DNA from 4 places in the Sodalis sp. RH14 genome. Region 1 is predicted to be linked to each of the others. Evidence: predicted binding sites of a transcription regulator. Region 1 holds the regulator's gene; each other region holds the start of a gene.

Region 1 (4,516 bases):
GCGCCAGCCAGTTGCCGTGCTGCGGCCGCTGGCGCCAGGCTACCGATGAAATCGTATGCATCACGCCCAGATGGAACAGAATACGCCGCAGATGGCGTTCCATCAGGGTGCCGGGCAGCTCCGGCGTTTCGCCGGCGGCATCCATCACCGGGCTGTCTGAGCTTGGGCCGTCATATTCCAGCCGTTGCTGGCAGCGCTGCAGCGCCACCTCGCAAGAGGCCAGGTACTTTTGCGCCAGCGTCGGCGTCAGCATGTAGTGATCCCGCGCCAGGATGGTCATGGCATTGATGTGCTCGACGATGAACTGGCTATGGGTCACCCATAAACGCATATCGGTCAGATAGCGCGAATTAAACGCCGGCTCCCGCATCGCCTGGCTAAGCGACGTAAACAGCGCGTTGTGCGCCTGGTTGACCTTCATGCGCGCGTAGGCCAGCGCCGCCGGCTCGGGGGCGGGTTGCAGCAGCAGTCGCAGCGCGTCCTGGTCCCGCTCCAGCGCCAGATGGGCGTTTTTGCGCAGCATACCGCTTTGCCACTGCGGCCATAACCACAGCATGCCGCCGAACGCCAGCATACAGCCGATCAGCGTATCCACCAGCCTGGGCACCAGGAAATGCGCGCCGTTCAGCGACAGTAGCTGCAACGTATACACCGCGGTCACCGTCATGCCGATCATCGCCAGGCCGTAATTTTTGCGCAACACCAGGTAAGACGCCAGCGTCAGGAACAACATGCACAGCAATACCGTGCCGTCGCTCAGCCTGAATTGCAGCGTGCCGGCGGCAATCACCAACCCCGCCAACGTGCCCAGGGCCCGATGCTGGATCCGCACCCGGGTGGCGTTATAGCCGTTCTGGCTGACAAACATCACCGTCATTAAAATCCAGTAGGGTTTGGGGAGATCCAATACCAGCCCCAGGCTGCTGCCGATGGCCAGCATAATCCCAAGCCTTGCCGCGCTGCGCAGCGCCATGGATTTAAAGGAACAGTAGCTGACCAGCGCATGCCAAAACGACAGCCGCTGCTGGTTGTCGGCCATCAGGTCGCGGCGGTAAAGCGGGCGCTGGGTACGCAGCAGCCGGGCGATACGGCTGAAATGGTAATAACAAAACTGTCCGACCGGATTATCCGGATGCCGGTCGGCAATTTTTTCCAGGGCCGACAGCGCGGTGGCCATGTTAAAACGCCCCGGCTGCCGGTGATAGAGAATATCATCCGCCAGTACCCGCAACCGCGCGGCAATCAGCCGGGCGTTATAGCGGATAACCGCCTCGGCGTGGCTTTGCGCCACCAGTTTTTGTACTTCGTCCGGCTGGTGCAGGCTGACGGCGATATGCTCCTGCAAATCCAGCGCCACCTGGAAAGAACGCAGCAGGCGTTTGTACTGCAGCTGATCATTGGCCGACAGCATATAAAGCTGCTGGTATACCTGGGCAATCAGATCAATCACCGCCTGCTGGCGGGCAAACAGCGGCGGCAGGGCGGTTTCCGGATCGGTATGCTGTGTCAGCAGGGTATATTTCGCCTCGATATAATCCGCCAGCTCCCGATACAGCAGGCTAAGCGATTCCCGCATCGGCTGCTCCTTCCACAACCGGAACCACAGGGCGTTGAACAGCCCGTACCAGGCGGTGCCGGCAATATACAGCAGCGGCGGCACGGCGGGCGGCACATTGCCGGCCAGCCCCAGGGTAAAGATGGCGGCGATAAGCGCGGCGGGCAATAAACGGCCGTGCAGCGGGCTGATTTCACCGGTAACGCCGAACAGCAGCGCCAGGCCGAGCATCACCAAGGGCAACGGCACCGGCACGGCCAACAGCACCTGGATCAGCACGCTGCTCAGCGCGAACAGCACGCCGCCGACGGCCAGTCGCTTGAAAAACCGTTTATGCAGGGTATCGAGGCCGGCGATATTGCAGCAGGCAGGGACCAACGAAAACAGCAGGCCGTTTTGCAAGCTGCCGAATAACAGGCCGGCGGCCACCGGCAGGCATAGCACGATGGTTTGCCGCAGGGCATAGTTTACTTCAGGGTGGTAGATTAACCGGCGCCACATACTGTCAGCAAAAAAAGCGTGGTACGAAGCACCACGCCTGTATAACGGGGCTATCAGCGCGTGCCGTAAACAACAATGGTTTTACCGTGCGCGGATATAAGATTTTGATCTTCGAGCATTTTAAGAATACGTCCTACCGTCTCGCGGGAACAGCCGACAATCTGGCCGATTTCCTGACGGGTGATTTTTATCTGCATGCCGTCGGGGTGGGTCATGGCGTCGGGTTGTTTCGCCAGGTTCAACAGGGTTTGCGCTATGCGTCCGGTAACGTCCAGGAATGCCAGGTTGCCGACTTTTTCCGACGTTACCTGTAAACGACTGGCCATTTGCGCCGACAGGCGCATCAGGATATCCGGATTCACCTGAATCAGCTGCCGGAATTTTTTATACGAAATCTCGGCGACTTCACAGGCGGTTTTCGCCCGTACCCAGGCACTGCGTTCCTGACCTTCCTCGAATAGGCCGAGCTCACCGATGAAATCTCCCTGGTTAAGATAGGAGAGAATCATCTCTTTGCCTTCTTCATCCTTAATCAGCACCGCCACGGCGCCCTTAACGATGTAGTAAAGCGTTTCAGCCTTTTCACCCTGATGTATAAGTGTACTCTTCGATGGATACTTATGAATATGGCAATGAGACAGGAACCATTCGAGAGTCGGGTCTGTTTGCGGTTTGCCGAGAACCATTCGCTGTTATCCTCTTTTGTCATCGCTATCCCAGGTTCGGGACATCGTATTCCCTGTTACGGCGCTTGTATTATTCACTCTGACTCCGCGTTTAAACGGAGCGACGTAAGGGAACTTATTAGGGTCTGGTAATGTGATGTTCCGATCGATCTCTTGCCCTTTCATTATCATGAGGCCGATCCAGCCTTGTTTTTAGCATAGGTTTGAAGCAGTGTCTTCTGTTGTCTTGCTTCAGCATGAAGTATGTTCAGTAACATTGCCAGTTTTCCAACAAAAATGTAGTCTGCTGGAAAGCTTTTCATCAGGAGTATCATAATGCAGGCACGGGTCAAATGGGTAGAAGGGTTGTCTTTCATGGGCGAATCCGCCTCGGGCCACCAGGTTTTGATGGATGGGAACGCGGGCGAAAAAGCGCCCAGCCCAATGGAAATGGTATTGATGTCGGTCGGCGGCTGCAGCGCCATTGATGTGGTATCGATTTTACACAAAGCGCGGCAGGACGTCCGGGACTGCGAGGTCAAACTCACCTCCGAGCGCCGCGACGAGGCGCCGCGCCTGTTTACCCATATCAACCTGCATTTTATCGTCACCGGCGCCGGGCTGACCGACAAGGCGGTGGAGCGGGCGGTGACGCTATCGGCGGAAAAATACTGCTCGGTCTCACTGATGCTCGGCGCGTCGGTCAATATGACCCACAGCTTTGAAGTGCGCGACGAACACCACGCCCCCGCCGCCTAACCGGCCCGCCAACACCGCACTCAAACCCGGCGTGTTCAAGGGAGAGCGCGCCAATGGGGTCGAATCGGGCATGGTTTCTCTGCCCGACCGAGCGCCCCATGGCACGGTATGCCCGCCAACACCGCACTCAAACCCGGCGTGTTCAAGGGAGAGCATGCCGATGGGGTCGAATCGGGCGTGGTGTTCCCGCCCGACCGAGCGCCCCACGGTATGCTAGGCCCGCCAACACCGCAGCGAATCCTGGCGTGTTCAAGGGAGAGCATGCCGATGGGGTCGAATCGGGCGTGGTGTTCCCGCCCGACCGAGCGCCCCACGGTATGCTAGGCCCGCCAACACCGCAGCGAATCCTGGCGTGTTCAAGGGAAAGCATGCCGATGGGGTCGAATCGGGCGTGGTGTTCCCGCCCGAGGCCTCGAGTTTACTTAATTTCCTTTCCTTCCAGCAACTGCTGTACCAGCGGCCCCATAATCAGCTCCATCGCCAGCCCCATCTTGCCCCCGGGCACCACCAGCGTATTAATATTGGAAATAAAGGAGCCTTGCAGCATCGCCAGCAGATAAGGCAGGTCGATATGCGCCAGGCTACGGAAATGAATAACGACAAAACTTTCGTCAAGTGAGGGAATCGCCTTGGCGGCGAAAGGGTTCGACGTGTCGACGGTCGGCACCCGCTGGAAATTGATATGGGTGCGGGAAAACTGCGGCGTGATGTAGTTAATATAATCCTCCATCGACCTCACCACCGAATCCATCACCGCCTCGCGCGAATGCCCCCGCTCGCCGGTATCGCGCACCAGTTTCTGGATCCACTCCAGGTTGACGATGGGCACCACGCCCACCAGCAAATCCACGTGCTTCGCCACGTCATGGCTATCGGTTACCACGCCGCCGTGCAGCCCCTCGTAAAATAACACGTCCGTCGGTTCCGGCAACGCCTGCCAGGGCGTAAAGGTACCGGGGATCTGGTTATACGGCACCGCCTCGTCATACGTATGCAGATATTTACGCGACTGACCGCGGCCGGTATCGCCATACTG
Region 2 (4,516 bases), 820 kb from region 1:
CCGCGCCAGTTCGTCGGCGTCCACCAGCAACGACAGCTCGCCGGTAACGCCGTTCACCCGCACCCGATCGCCCGTCTGGATTTTCGCCAGCAATCCGCCGTTATAGGCCTCCGGCGTGACATGGATGGCCGCCGGCACCTTGCCTGACGCGCCGGATAAGCGTCCGTCGGTGACCAGGGCGACCTTGTAGCCGCGATCCAGCAGCACGCCCAGCGGCGGCATCAGTTTATGCAGCTCCGGCATGCCGTTGGCGCGCGGTCCCTGGTAGCGCACCACGATCACGCAGTCTTTGTTCAATTCGCCGGCATCAAAGGCCGGACCCACGTCATGCTGGCTTTCAAACACCATCGCCGGCCCCTCGATAACCTGGTTGGCCACGGGTACGGCTGAGGTTTTCATCACCGCGCGCCCCAGATTGCCGTCCAGCACCTTGGTGCCGCCGTGATGTTCAAACGGATTATCGATGCTGGCTATCACCTTGGGATCGAGCGAGATTTCGGTGCTTTCGCGCCAGGCCAGCACTCCTTGATCCAGCCAGGGTTCCATGGTGTAACGGCTTAAACCGAAACCGGCGACGGTATTGACCTCTTCATTCAGCAGGCCGCCTTTTAGCAATTCGCGTATCACAAGCTGGACGCCGCCGGCATCGTGGAATTGATTAATATCCGCCGGTCCGTTGGGGTAAATCCGCGACAGCAACGGCACGACGTCCGACAATTCGGAGAAGTCGTCCCAGTTAATGATAATGCCGGCGGCGCGGGCCATGGCGACCAAATGCATGGTGTGGTTGGTGGAACCGCCGGTGGTCAGCAGGGCGATAATGCCGTTGACGATCACCTTCTCGTCCACCAGCCGGCCAATCGGCAGATAGTTGCCGCTGTTTTCCGTCAGGCGCGTAACCTGTACGGCGGCGGCATCGGTCAAGGCGTCGCGCAGCGGGGTATTGGGCTGGATAAATGATGAGCCGGGTAAATGCAGGCCCATCATTTCCATGACCATCTGGTTGGAGTTGGCGGTGCCGTAAAAGGTGCAGGTGCCGGCGCTGTGATATGACGCCGCTTCGGCATCCAGCATGGCCGCGCGGTCTATCTTGCCCTCGGCGTAGAGCTGGCGTACGCGTACTTTTTCTTTATTCGGCAAACCGCTGGCCATCGGTCCGGCGGGGACGAATACCGCCGGCAGATGTCCAAAGGACAGCGCCGCCATCACCAGCCCGGGGACGATCTTGTCGCAAATCCCGAGGTATAAGGCGCCGTCGAACATATTATGGGATAAACCAATGGCGGCGGACATGGCGATGATCTCCCGGCTCATCAGCGACAGCTCCATGCCGTCCTGTCCCTGGGTCACGCCGTCGCACATCGCCGGTACCCCGGCGGCTACCTGGCCTACCGCGCCGACGCTGTGCAGGGCGTCCTTCAGGCGTTGCGGGTAATGCTCGTAAGGCTGGTGGGCGGACAGCATATCGTTGTATGAATTGATAATGGCGATATCATTGCGGGTCATGCTTTTCAGCGCCAGCTTATCATCGGGCTGGCAGGCGGCGAAGCCGTGGGCCAGGTTGCCGCAGGCCAGCTGCGACCGGTGAACCGTTTTGACGCGTGCGGCGTCGATGCGCGCCAGATAAGCGGTGCGGGTGGGTAAAGAACGGTCGATAACGCGTTGCGTCACCCGGGCTACGGTAGGATTCATATCTGCCTCACACTTAAGATTGAATGGTCAAGCCTGGCTCTTGCCGTCGGCGGAGCCTGGCTCAACAACGGAATTGGTGTCCCAGCCGCCGGACAAACCGTCGAATCGCTTTTTTTATAATGACAACCTATTGGTAGCGAAGCGGCCTGCCGGCTATTACAGCGATATTGTGAAATTGAATCGTTTCAGCTAAAAAAGCTTAAACAGCCGGATGCTCCCTCTGGAGATTACCGGCCGGGTATGACAATGATTATCCCTGGCATAACAAGCATAGTTGCTGTGCCGATCGCTGCTTAAGCGCGCGGGAGGTCAGCCGCCGTTGCCCCGATCTGTTCCTTGATGCAGCGCAGGGCATCGTTGATGACCCCGTCCACCGGCTGGTTGATATCCACCACCAGGACGTCCTTTTCATCGGCGCCCGGTTCTTCCAGGGTATCGAATTGAGTGACCAGCATTTGGGTCTTGAAGAAATGACCTTTGCGCGCTTTCATCCGGGCTTCTATCACATCGAATTCGCCCTTGAGATACAGGAAGGACAGGTTGGCGTTGCCTTCCCGCAGTCGATCGCGATAATGTTTTTTCAGCGCCGAACAGACGATAATGGAAATGGCGTTGGTACGTTGCATCGCAAACGCGGCATCATTGATTGCCGCCAGCCAGGGCGCGCGATCGTCGTCGTTAAGCGCCTGTCCCGCCGCCATTTTGTTGATGTTGGCGCGCGGATGCAAAAAGTCGCCGTCAAGGAACGCGGCCGATAGCTCACGGGCCAGGGCGTTGGCCACCACGGACTTGCCGCTGCCTGAAACGCCCATTAAAACGAAGATATGGTTAGCTGTTGTTGTCATCGTAAGGCTCCGTGGCCAGAAAAGAGTGTAGTGATGTTACCGGTAACATTATCCCGATTTTTGCTGCGGTTTCCAGATGCTTTGTCGTTTTTTCGCGCTAATTGTGATCTGCTTCAAATTAAAAATGTAATCTGAAACATTCTTTTTACATCGCACAGCATCGTTTCGGGCCAGACCGGTGGGATTTGAAAAAGTCTCATGCGCCTTCGGCGTCGATTGCCTGTAATTTATGCTAGGATGTTCTGCCTGTTTTGGCTTCATAAAAGATGATTTTTTCAGCGGTGGATGGGGTAATGGTGAACAATCGAGTGGACGGACTGCGCAGGCAATTAGCACAGCGCATCATGGTGCTGGACGGTGGCATGGGCACCATGATCCAGAGTTACCGGCTTGAGGAAGAGGACTACCGGGGGGCGCGTTTCGCCGACTGGCCAAGCGATCTGAAAGGCAATAACGATCTGCTGGTGCTGAGCAAGCCCGAGGTGATTGCCGCTATCCATCACGACTATCTGGCCGCGGGCGCCGATATCCTTGAGACCAACACCTTTAACTCTACCGCCATCGCCATGGCCGACTACCATATGGAGTCGCTGGTCGGCGAGCTGAATACCGAGGCCGCCCGGCTGGCCCGGCGCAGCGCGGACGAATGGACGGCGCGCACGCCGGAGAAACCCCGCTATGTGGCCGGCGTCCTCGGCCCCACCAACCGCACCGCCTCCATTTCGCCGGACGTTAACGATCCGGCGTTCCGCAACGTCAGTTTTGATCAGTTAGTGAGCGCTTACCGTGAGGCGGTTCACGCTCTGGTGACGGGCGGCGTGGACTTGATTATGGTGGAAACCATTTTCGATACCCTTAACGCCAAGGCCGCGATATTCGCCATCGAAACCGAATTCGAGGCCATGGGCGTACAGTTGCCGGTGATGATTTCCGGCACTATTACCGATGCCTCGGGCCGCACCCTTTCCGGCCAGACCACCGAGGCCTTCTATAATTCCCTGCGCCACGTCAAGCCCCTGTCCTTTGGCCTGAACTGCGCCTTAGGCCCCGATGAGCTGCGCCAGTATGTGGCCGAGCTGTCGCGCATTGCCGATTGTTATGTCAGCGCCCATCCCAACGCCGGATTGCCGAACGCCTTTGGCGAATACGATCTCGGCCCGGATGAAATGGCCGGGCAGATCAAGGAATGGGCCGTTTCCGGTTTCCTGAATATCGTCGGCGGCTGCTGCGGCACCACGCCTGCGCACATCGCCGCCATGGCGCGCGCCGTCGAGGGCATAGCGCCGCGCGTCCTGCCTGAACGGCCCATAGCTTGCCGTCTGGCGGGCCTGGAACCGCTGAATATCGCCAAGGATACGCTGTTCGTCAACGTGGGCGAGCGCACCAACGTTACCGGTTCGGCGCGCTTCAAGCGCCTGATCAAAGAAGAAAAATATAATGAGGCGCTGGCGGTGGCGTTGCAGCAGGTGGAAAGCGGCGCGCAGATCATTGATATCAACATGGATGAAGGCATGCTGGATTCCGCCGCCGCCATGGTGCGTTTTCTGCATTTGATCGCCGGCGAACCGGATATATCCCGGGTGCCGATTATGATCGATTCGTCGAAATGGGACGTCATCGAGCAAGGGCTGAAGTGCATCCAGGGTAAGGGCATCGTTAATTCCATCTCGATGAAGGAAGGCGAGGCCGCCTTTATCCACCATGCCCGTTTGGTGCGCCGTTACGGCGCCGCGGTCGTAGTGATGGCGTTTGATGAAGAGGGCCAGGCGGATACCCGGCAGCGCAAGATAGACATTTGCCGCCGCGCTTACCGCATCCTGACCGAAACCGTGGGTTTCCCGCCGGAAGATATTATCTTCGACCCCAATATTTTTGCCATCGCCACAGGGATTGAAGAACACAATAACTATGCCCAGGACTTTATCGGCGCCTGTGCCGATATCAAGGCCGAGCTGCCCCATGCGCTGATTTCCGGCGGG
Region 3 (4,516 bases), 510 kb from region 1:
CAAGGAGATGGGCAGTCGCCATTTCGTGCTGGTGGACGCCGGTTTCAACGATCTGATGCGCCCGGCGATGTACGGCAGCTATCACCATATTTCGCTGATCCCGGCCGACGGCGGCGAGCCGGACGGCCGGGCGGAAATAGCGACGGTGGTGGGCGGCCCGCTGTGCGAATCGGGGGATGTGTTTACCCAGTTGGCCGGCGGCGGCATCGAGCCGCGGCCATTGCCCGCCGCCCGGGTGGGCGATTACCTGGTGTTCCATGATACCGGCGCCTACGGCGCCTCAATGTCATCCAATTACAATACCCGCCCGCTGCTGCCCGAAGTCTTGTTCACGCAGGGCCGCCCGCGCCTGATCCGCCGCCGCCAGACGCTGGATGAGCTGCTGGCGCTGGAACGCTTGTAACCCAAAACGGCGGGGTCTTCGCCGGCGGTGCGGCGGTACCCGGGAACTCAGGCTTTGCTGCGCCCGGCCGCCGGCAACGGCGCCGCGGCCGCGGTGTCGGCCGCCATGGGGCGATAGGCAATATAATAGACCAGCGCGACAAAGATGGCGCCGCCGGCGGCGTTGCCCAGGAACACGCCGGGGAAGTTGCCCCAGTACTGCGCCCAGGTCGCCTGCCCGGCAAAAATCGCCGCCGGAATCACGAACATATTGGCCACCACGTGCTGGAAGCCGAGATCGACAAACGCCATGATCGGGAACCAGATACCCAGGATCTTACTGGCCACATCCTTGCCGCTGTATGCCAGCCATACCGCCAGGCTCACCAGCCAGTTGCAGCCGATGCCGGAAATAAAGGCGTGCAGGAAATCGGCGGAAATCTTTGCCTGGGCGGTGGCCGCGGTTTTGGCCAGGAACGCGCCTTCGGTCAGGCCGAGCACGTGGCCGAAAAACCACGCAATCAAAATGCTGCCGGCAAAGTTGGCGACGGTAATCCAGAACCAGTTGCGTATCAGCGACATAAAAGAGATTTGCCGCGCCAGCCAGGCAATAGGCAGCGTCATCATATTGCCGGTCAGGAGTTCTCCTCCGGCGATAAGCGTCAGCACCAGCCCCACCGGGAACACCGCCGCCCCTAAAAAGACGCCGAACGACCCCCAGTCGGCGGGCAGGCTGGCGGTCACATGGATATCCAGCATAAAACCTATCGCGATATACGCACCGGCCAGACAGCCGAGCACCAGTAAATAGGGGAGCGGCGCGCGGCTTTTGGTGGCGCCCGTTTGCACAGCGATTGCTGCGACTTCTTTAGGAGAATGAAACGACATGGTAGTTTATATGTTAAAAGAAAGTGGTGATTCGCATCATATCCTCCCCCCGCGGCGAAGCCAACGGTTGGCCGCTAAAAGAGTGTTAAAAATTAAAACACCGTTCTGCACCGACATGGCCGCGGGCTTCAGGCCGCGCCGGCCATTCGCCGCCGGCGCGGCTTAAGGCCCGTGCGGATCAGCGCGCGGCCAGGTCCGCCAGCTCGCGGCGCATCAGGATAAATTCCTGCGCCAGATCCTGGCACAGCATGGCGGTCATCAAATGATCCTGCGCGTGGACCATGATTAAATTGACCGGCACCTTGCCCGTCCCCTCATCCAGCCCGATAAGCCGCGTCTGGATGGCGTGGGCGCGGCGCGAGGCCTGGCGCGCCGCGTCCATCCTCTCCCGCGCCTCGTCCCAGTTGCGTTCCCGCGCCGACTGGATGGCGCTCATGCTCTCGGAACGGGCTTCGCCGGCGTTAATCAGCAATTCCATCACAGTTTGTTCAAAATCTTCCATTCGCCACCTCTATTGGTATACCAAATTTGGTAATTTCATCATATTGGAATTCCAATGTTGGCTTGTGAGAGCATGATCACAGAAAATAAATTCAGTTACGCTAGTTTTTGGTATGCCAAACCCACAATAAAACCTGCCGGCTACCGGCAAACGTGCATATCAATAGGCTTAACTCACTGATGATGAGGTGGTGTCATGTCATTTAAGGATCGTATGATCGATTCTCTGGGATCGTTTGCCACTAAATTTAATAGCTTTCGCTATATTATGGCGATCAAGGCGGCATTTATTACCTTAATGCCGGTCATCATTGTCGGCGCGTTTTCGGTGTTGATCTCCAATATGGTGCTCGATCCGGTTAACGGCCTCGCCAGTTTTAGTTTCTTCGCGCCGCTGGCGACGCTTAAGCCTATTATGAGCAGTATTAACTACGCCACCCTGAATTTTTTAACCATCGGCGCGGTATTCCTAATCGGTATTGAGCTGGGCCGGCTTAATGGGTCACGCACCTTATTTCCCGGGCTGCTGGCGGTAATTTGTTTTATCGCCGTCACGCCGACCACGCTGCAGTTAATGGTCGGCGACCAGATGATGGTGGTCAAGGACGTGCTGGCGCGGCAGTTTTCGGATACCAAGAGCCTGTTCCTCGGCATGTTTATGGCGATTTTATCGGTGGAGGTTTATTCGCGCCTGGAAAAGGTGGATAAATTCCGCATTAAGATGCCGGATACCGTGCCGCCCAATGTGTCCGCGTCTTTTACCGCCCTGATCCCGGCCATTATTACCGTGCTGCTGCTGGCGACCTTTGGGTTCGTCTTCCAGCGCGTGACCGGCATGTATCTGTACGATGCGGTATATAAGGTGGTACAGCAGCCGCTGGAATCGGTGGTGCAAAGCCTGCCGGGCATCCTGGTGCTGATGTTCGTCGCCCAGATGTTCTGGGTCATCGGCATTCACGGCAACCAAATGATTAAGCCGATTCGCGAACCTTTATTGCTCGGCGCCATTACCGTCAATATGACCGCGTTTGAACAGGGCAAGGATATTCCCAATATCATTACCATGCCGTTTTGGGATGTGTATATGAGCATCGGCGGTTCCGGCCTGACCATCGGATTATTAATGGCGGTATTGTTTACATCCAAGCGCAAGGAGATGAAAGAAATCGCTAAATTATCCCTTGGTCCCTCGGTGTTTAATATTAATGAACCGGTGATCTTCGGCATGCCGATCATGCTTAATCCGATCCTGGCCATTCCTTTTATTATTACGCCGCTGGTCACCGGCACCATCGGCTATTTCGCCACCAGCCTGGGTTTTGCCGACAAGGCGGTGGTGATGGTGCCCTGGACCACGCCGCCGCTGATTAACGCCTGGCTGTCCACCGCCGGATCGATGGGCGCGGTGATTACGCAGTTGTGCTGCATCGTGGTGTCGTTCCTGATCTATCTGCCTTTTGTCCAGGTGGCGTCGCGCCGCGCGGACCAGGCGCAGCTGGCGGCGGAAATGAGCGAAGCATCCCGCGCGCAAACCCTTAAGTCATCGTGAGGACGGACATGAGCAAGGTTAGCATCGCCATCCCGGCGGATTTTATCCTGGGCGCCGCGGCGTCCGCCTGGCAAACCGAGGGCTGGAGCGGCAAGAAGCCGGGCCAGGATTCTTATCTCGACCTGTGGTACCAGCAGGACCGCCACGTCTGGCATAACGGCTATGGCCCGGCGGTGGCCACCGATTTTATCCATCGCTACGCCGAAGACGTGGCGCTGATGAAGCAGGCCGGGCTGACGCATTACCGCACCTCGATCAACTGGTCGCGTTTCCTGGTGGATCACGAGCAGGTGATTGTCGATGAGGATTATGCGGCCTATATCGATAATTTTCTTGATGAGATGATCAGGCAGGGTATTGAGCCGATGATCTGCCTGGAGCATTACGAGCTGCCGGCCTGCCTGCTGGAACGCCATGGCGGCTGGCAGTCGAAGCGGGTGGTGGAACTGTTTGTCCGCTACGCGGAAAAAGTGTTCGCGCGTTATGCCGGCAAGGTGAAGCGCTGGTTTTCCTTTAACGAGCCGATTGTGGTGCAGACCCGGGTTTACCTGGATGCCCTGCGTTATCCCTATGAACAGAATACCCATAAATGGATGCAGTGGAACCATCATAAAATCCTCGCCACCGCCCGGCTGGTACAGTTGTTTGAAGAACAAGGCTACCGGCGCGGCGGCGGATCGCTCGGGGTTATCCTTAATCCGGAGGTGACTTATGCCCGTTCCAGCGCTCCCCATGACCAGCGGGCGGCGCATCTCTACGATCTGTTTTATAACCGGGTATTTCTCGATCCGTTGCTGCTGGGCGTCTATCCACCGGAGTTAATGGAGCTGCTGCGCCGCCATGGGGTCGAGTGGCATTACGACGCGCAGGAACTGGACATTATCCGCCGTTATCCGGTGCATGAGGTGGGGATTAATCTTTATTATCCCCATCGGGTCAAGGCCCCCAGCCGCCAGTGGAATGACAATACCCCGTTCCATCCGGCATATTATTATGAGCCGTTCGAGCTGCCGGGACGGCGGATGAATCCCTCGCGCGGCTGGGAAATCCATCCCCGGATTGTCTATGACATGGCGCAGCGGATGAACCGCGATTATCCGGATATGCCCTGGTTTATCGCCGAAAACGGCATGGGCGTTGAACATGAGGAACGCTTTAAAGACCCCGCCGGCGTGATCCAGGATGATTACCGCATCG
Region 4 (4,516 bases), 2.2 Mb from region 1:
CCAGGTTGCGCTGCCCTTGCTTATCGACCGAGGCAATCCAGCCGATAGGCCGCGGACCGATAATAGCGTTAAACGGATCGTGCGGCAGGCCGTGCCCGTGACGCGGTTCATAATAATAACGGGAAGATGAACTCATGGTTTCTCCAACACTATGGACATTTACGCCGGCGACGGGCATCGGCTTCTGTGCCGCCGGTAGCGGGCTTCGCACCGTGGTTAACACGTGGGATCGCGTGGGAAAGGGCGGCAATCCCCGGCGTGGCGAGGTGGCAATAATAGTGTACTCAGGGAGCGCTCAGCGCAACTGGCTGTCTTTACTTCCCCGGCGGTTATAGCCACTGTGGGCCAGCTGTTTTTTATCTTGTTCGGACTGGCAATGCACGCACAACTGCACACCGGGCAACGCCGCGCGCCGCGCCTGCGGAATAGGTTCGCCGCACTCCTGGCAATGATGGGCGCTTTCTCCTTGCAGCAGAGCGCTGCGCGCCCGCTGCACCGCGTCGTTGATGGTGGAATCGATTTGATCTTGTACCGCGCCTTCCGGCGCCCAGCCGCTTGCCATGGGATCGCTCCTCCCGTTAAGCCGGTGTGAAAAGTCAAAAAAGCCGGCAAGGTCATTACGCTGCCGGCTTTTGCTGCATTCAACTGATTAGCCGGCGCTAGTGCATCGCACCCACCGGCGAAGCAAAGTATTATTCGATATTAGACTCGATAAACCACAAGAATTTATCCAGATCGCGCGAAGCGGCGGTCAAGATATCAGCCGTATCTTCGTCGTCTTCTGCTTCGGAAATCGCCTTGCGGGTGTCGTTCGCCACCACGCCATAACGATCCGCCAGCGCTTTCAGATGATCCTGAACGCTGTGGATATTGGTCGGATAGCTGGTCAGCGGGGTCTTGTCATTGGTGACCTGTACGGTACCCAAGGCGACGCCGCCTAGCTGGACCACGCGTTCGGCGATGGTGTCCTGATGATCCTGGATAACGGTACGGAAACCATCAAGCATTTCGTGTACCGCGATAAAATTCGCGCCGCGCATGTTCCAATGGGCTTGCTTGGTGATCAGCGCCAGGTCGACATACTCGATCACCAGACGGTTTAACAGCGCGATACTGGAGACCTTGACCGACTCTTCCAGATCGTTACGCGTATAAATAAGTTCGGAAGATTTCGTTTTAACCAGTTTAGCGGTACTCATCATTAATCATCCTCTTAATTGATCATTATTAATTTCGTTCAGGCATAAAGTATAACAGCGTTTCGCAATCCTGCATCCTATCACTCATATCGCCGATACCTCTCAGTGTCGCCACCGCTGAACGCATTAAACAGCTTAGCAGGATAAAAGACATCAACCATGAGAGTACTCCCGGCATCACAACCGCGTTTTGTTGTTTCGGGCCGGTAATACAAATGGTTTTCATTTAAAATAATGCCTCTAATAATTATTATAGCAAAAAGTCTCTGGTTCAGCACAGCGTGCCGCAGAAACAGGCGCTGAAAATCAGGCAGAACGGCTTTGAAGGGAGATGCATTTAGTGTTCCAGAATGCCGTAATAACATAATTAAATAGTAGTGGCGGTTTTTATGAGCAGAAAATATGAGGGCGGCGACATGGGTTGTGAAAAAAAATCACGCGCATTGCACGATAGTGGTCTATTTTTTAGTCATTCAGTTCGGATTAATCTGGATATGTTGTAAGGATACGTAAAGTCTGATTTGTGACATATAGCACAAAACATAAGTAAAATGAATGGGATAGAAAGCTTTGAAAACTTATGTTACACGATACGTTTACTTGGACAACATTTATTAAGCAGAGTTTCGTGCTACTTTTTGTTATATTTTCATGGTTAGGACGTAAATTCACATTTGAGGTGGTTATGAACAAAATTGCATGTCTTTCAGCGTTAGCTTGTGTATTGGCAGTAGCGGCGGGTTCGGCGACTGCGGGCGAAAGCACCGTTTCCGCGGGTTATGCCCAAGGTGATATGCAGGGCGTCATCAACAAGGCATCGGGTTTTAACCTGAAGTACCGTTATGAAATGGATGATAGCGCGCCTTGGAGCATGATCAGCTCCTTCACCTACCTGGAAAAGAACCAGGCTGAACAAGGCACCTACGAAAAAGGCACTTACTACGGCATCACCGCCGGTCCGGCTTACCGCATTAACGATTGGGCCAGCGTATACGGCGTAGTCGGCATGGGCGTGGGCCAATTTACCGACAACGCGCAAGACGGCCGCGATTCACACCGCACCAGCGATGTTGGCGTAGCATACGGCGCAGGCTTGCAGTTCAACCCGATGGAAAATGTCGCGTTTGACGTTTCCTACGAACAAAGCCGCATCCGCAGCGTAGACGTTGGCACCTGGATCGCAGGCGTTGGTTACCGCTTCTAATTTCCCTTCTGCGATCGGGCGGCGCCGGTTTTCCGGTTAACGACCCCGGTGTGGACATGATAAGCATGGCTGAGCATTTCAGCCATGCTTTTTTTTTATCCCGGCCGCGCCCTCCCTGCTTGGACGGCGACACTTGTCCCGTATCGCCCATCCACCCTCCGGCCCGTATCAGGGCGCGCATGCTGTTTATCGAGCAGCTGCGTTTTTATATTCTTCCTGCCGCCAGAGCAGTATTTTAAAGAAGGGCAATGGTGAGCCGGGAATAATGGGCTATGGCATGCCACACCGCTATAGTGTCTCTCTTTTATCCTGCCTGACGGGACGCCCTTATTTATCGGTTATGCATTATTAGCGGTCGCCCTGGCGGGATGCTGGCGAAATGACACTGTATTTATCCTGCTCGGCGGGTAAATAAGGTATACCCTTATGATATGACAACCCTGATATTTATTGATGATGTTAATATGACAAAATATTAAATCAAATAATAATGCCTTATATTGGTTAGCGGGCCGAAAGAGGCGCGTAAGTGGCGGCTATCAGGGGCCGTTTTGCCGGCCGCGAACGCGGGCCGCGGAGCGCTAACCCGGCTCGGGGCCGCGCCGGGCACGCCAATTTTAATGCTTATGGCCATGGGTGCACACAGAGAGAGCAATTTTACAGCGGAGTGTGGCATAATGTGGTTAATGTCACGTTTTTAATGAAGAGTACCTCCTTTTGCTAATCTGTAACAACATCACCATGCAATTCGGTAGCAAACCGCTATTCGAAAATATTTCCGTTAAATTTGGCGGCGGCAATCGCTACGGCCTGATTGGCGCCAACGGCTGCGGTAAATCCACCCTGATGAAAATCCTGGGGGACGACCTGGTGCCCAGCGGCGGCCATGTCAGCCTTGACCCGAATGAACGCCTGGGCAAGCTGCGCCAGGATCAGTTTGCCTTTGAACAGTATACCGTGCTTGATACCGTCATCATGGGCCATGCCGAGCTCTGGGCGGTGAAAGAAGAGCGCGACGCCATCTACGCCATGGCCGAGATGAGCGAGCAGCAGGGCTATCGGGTTGCCGATCTCGAAGTACTGTACGGCGAGATGGATGGTTATACCGCCGAGGCGCGCGCCGGTGAGCTTCTGTTGGGCGTCGGCATTCCTCTTGAGCAGCATTACGGTCCGATGAGCGAAGTGGCGCCTGGCTGGAAACTGCGCGTGCTGCTGGCGCAGGCGCTGTTCGCCAATCCAGATATTCTGCTGCTTGACGAACCTACCAATAACCTGGATATCAATACCATCCGCTGGCTGGAGCAGGTATTGAACGAGCGCAACAGCACCATGGTCATTATTTCCCATGACCGGCACTTCCTGAATATGGTCTGTACCCATATGGCGGATTTGGATTACGGTGAACTGCGCATCTATCCCGGCAATTACGACGATTATATGACCGCGTCCACCCAGGCGCGCGAACAGCTGATGTCCGGCAACGCCAAGAAAAAGGCGCAGATTGCCGAATTGCAGTCCTTTGTCAGCCGCTTTAGCGCCAATGCGTCCAAATCACGCCAGGCAACCTCCCGCGCCCGCCAGATTGAAAAAATCAAGCTGGACGAGGTGAAGGTGTCCAGTCGCCAGAATCCATTTATCCGCTTCGAGCAGGATAAAAAATTGTTCCGCAACGCCCTGGAAGTACAGCAGCTGACCCAGGGTTATGACGGCCAGCCGCCTCTGTTCAGTAAAATAAACCTGATGCTGGAAGTGGGCGAAAAGATGGCGGTGCTCGGTCCCAACGGCATCGGTAAAACCACCCTGCTGAAAAGCCTGGTGGGCGAGCTGCCGCCGGTGGGCGGCACCATCAAGTGGTCCGAGAACGTCAGCATCGGTTATTATGCCCAGGATCATTCCAGCGAGTTCACCGAAAACATTAACGTGTTTGACTGGATGAGCCAATGGAAACAGCCCAGCGACGACGAACAGGCGGTGCGCAGCATCCTTGGCCGGTTGCTGTTCAGCCAGGACGATATCAATAAACCGGTCAGCGTCTTATCCGGCGGCGAAAAGGGCCGCATGATGTTCGGCAAGCTGATGATGGAAAAACCCAATATCCTGCTGATGGACGAAC

Evidence for each region. The regulator CRP, encoded in region 1, controls carbon source genes, mostly activating them, when cyclic AMP is high. The targets are predictions, from matches to a motif close to ATGTGANNNNNNTCACAT.
Region 2: the regulator CRP is predicted to act here: its motif matches at 2,639-2,656, upstream of gntK (gluconokinase).
Region 3: the regulator CRP is predicted to act here: its motif matches at 1,836-1,853, upstream of ACL2XQ_RS21445 (PTS sugar transporter subunit IIC).
Region 4: the regulator CRP is predicted to act here: its motif matches at 3,081-3,098, upstream of ACL2XQ_RS06455 (ABC-F family ATPase).

What each region holds. Positions count from the first base shown of each region.
Region 1 covers NZ_CP178739.1:5,217,351-5,221,866, reverse strand. The annotation lists gene ACL2XQ_RS23905 (YccS/YhfK family putative transporter) at 1-2,056, opposite strand, end outside; gene crp (cAMP-activated global transcriptional regulator CRP) at 2,110-2,742, opposite strand; gene ACL2XQ_RS23895 (hypothetical protein) at 2,910-3,098, opposite strand; gene ACL2XQ_RS23890 (OsmC family protein) at 3,058-3,480, shown strand; gene ACL2XQ_RS23885 (phosphoribulokinase) at 3,899-4,516, opposite strand, start outside.
Region 2 covers NZ_CP178739.1:56,539-61,054, forward strand. The annotation lists gene edd (phosphogluconate dehydratase) at 1-1,692, opposite strand, end outside; gene gntK (gluconokinase) at 1,986-2,537, opposite strand; gene metH (methionine synthase) at 2,831-4,516, shown strand, end outside.
Region 3 covers NZ_CP178739.1:4,708,918-4,713,433, reverse strand. The annotation lists gene lysA (diaminopimelate decarboxylase) at 1-403, shown strand, start outside; gene ACL2XQ_RS21455 (formate/nitrite transporter family protein) at 451-1,269, opposite strand; gene ACL2XQ_RS21450 (PTS lactose/cellobiose transporter subunit IIA) at 1,448-1,771, opposite strand; gene ACL2XQ_RS21445 (PTS sugar transporter subunit IIC) at 1,967-3,319, shown strand; gene ACL2XQ_RS21440 (glycoside hydrolase family 1 protein) at 3,328-4,516, shown strand, end outside.
Region 4 covers NZ_CP178739.1:1,438,238-1,442,753, forward strand. The annotation lists gene ACL2XQ_RS06435 (flavin reductase family protein) at 1-136, opposite strand, end outside; gene ACL2XQ_RS06440 (DksA/TraR family C4-type zinc finger protein) at 296-562, opposite strand; gene dps (DNA starvation/stationary phase protection protein Dps) at 693-1,199, opposite strand; gene ompX (outer membrane protein OmpX) at 1,885-2,403, shown strand; gene ACL2XQ_RS06455 (ABC-F family ATPase) at 3,121-4,516, shown strand, end outside.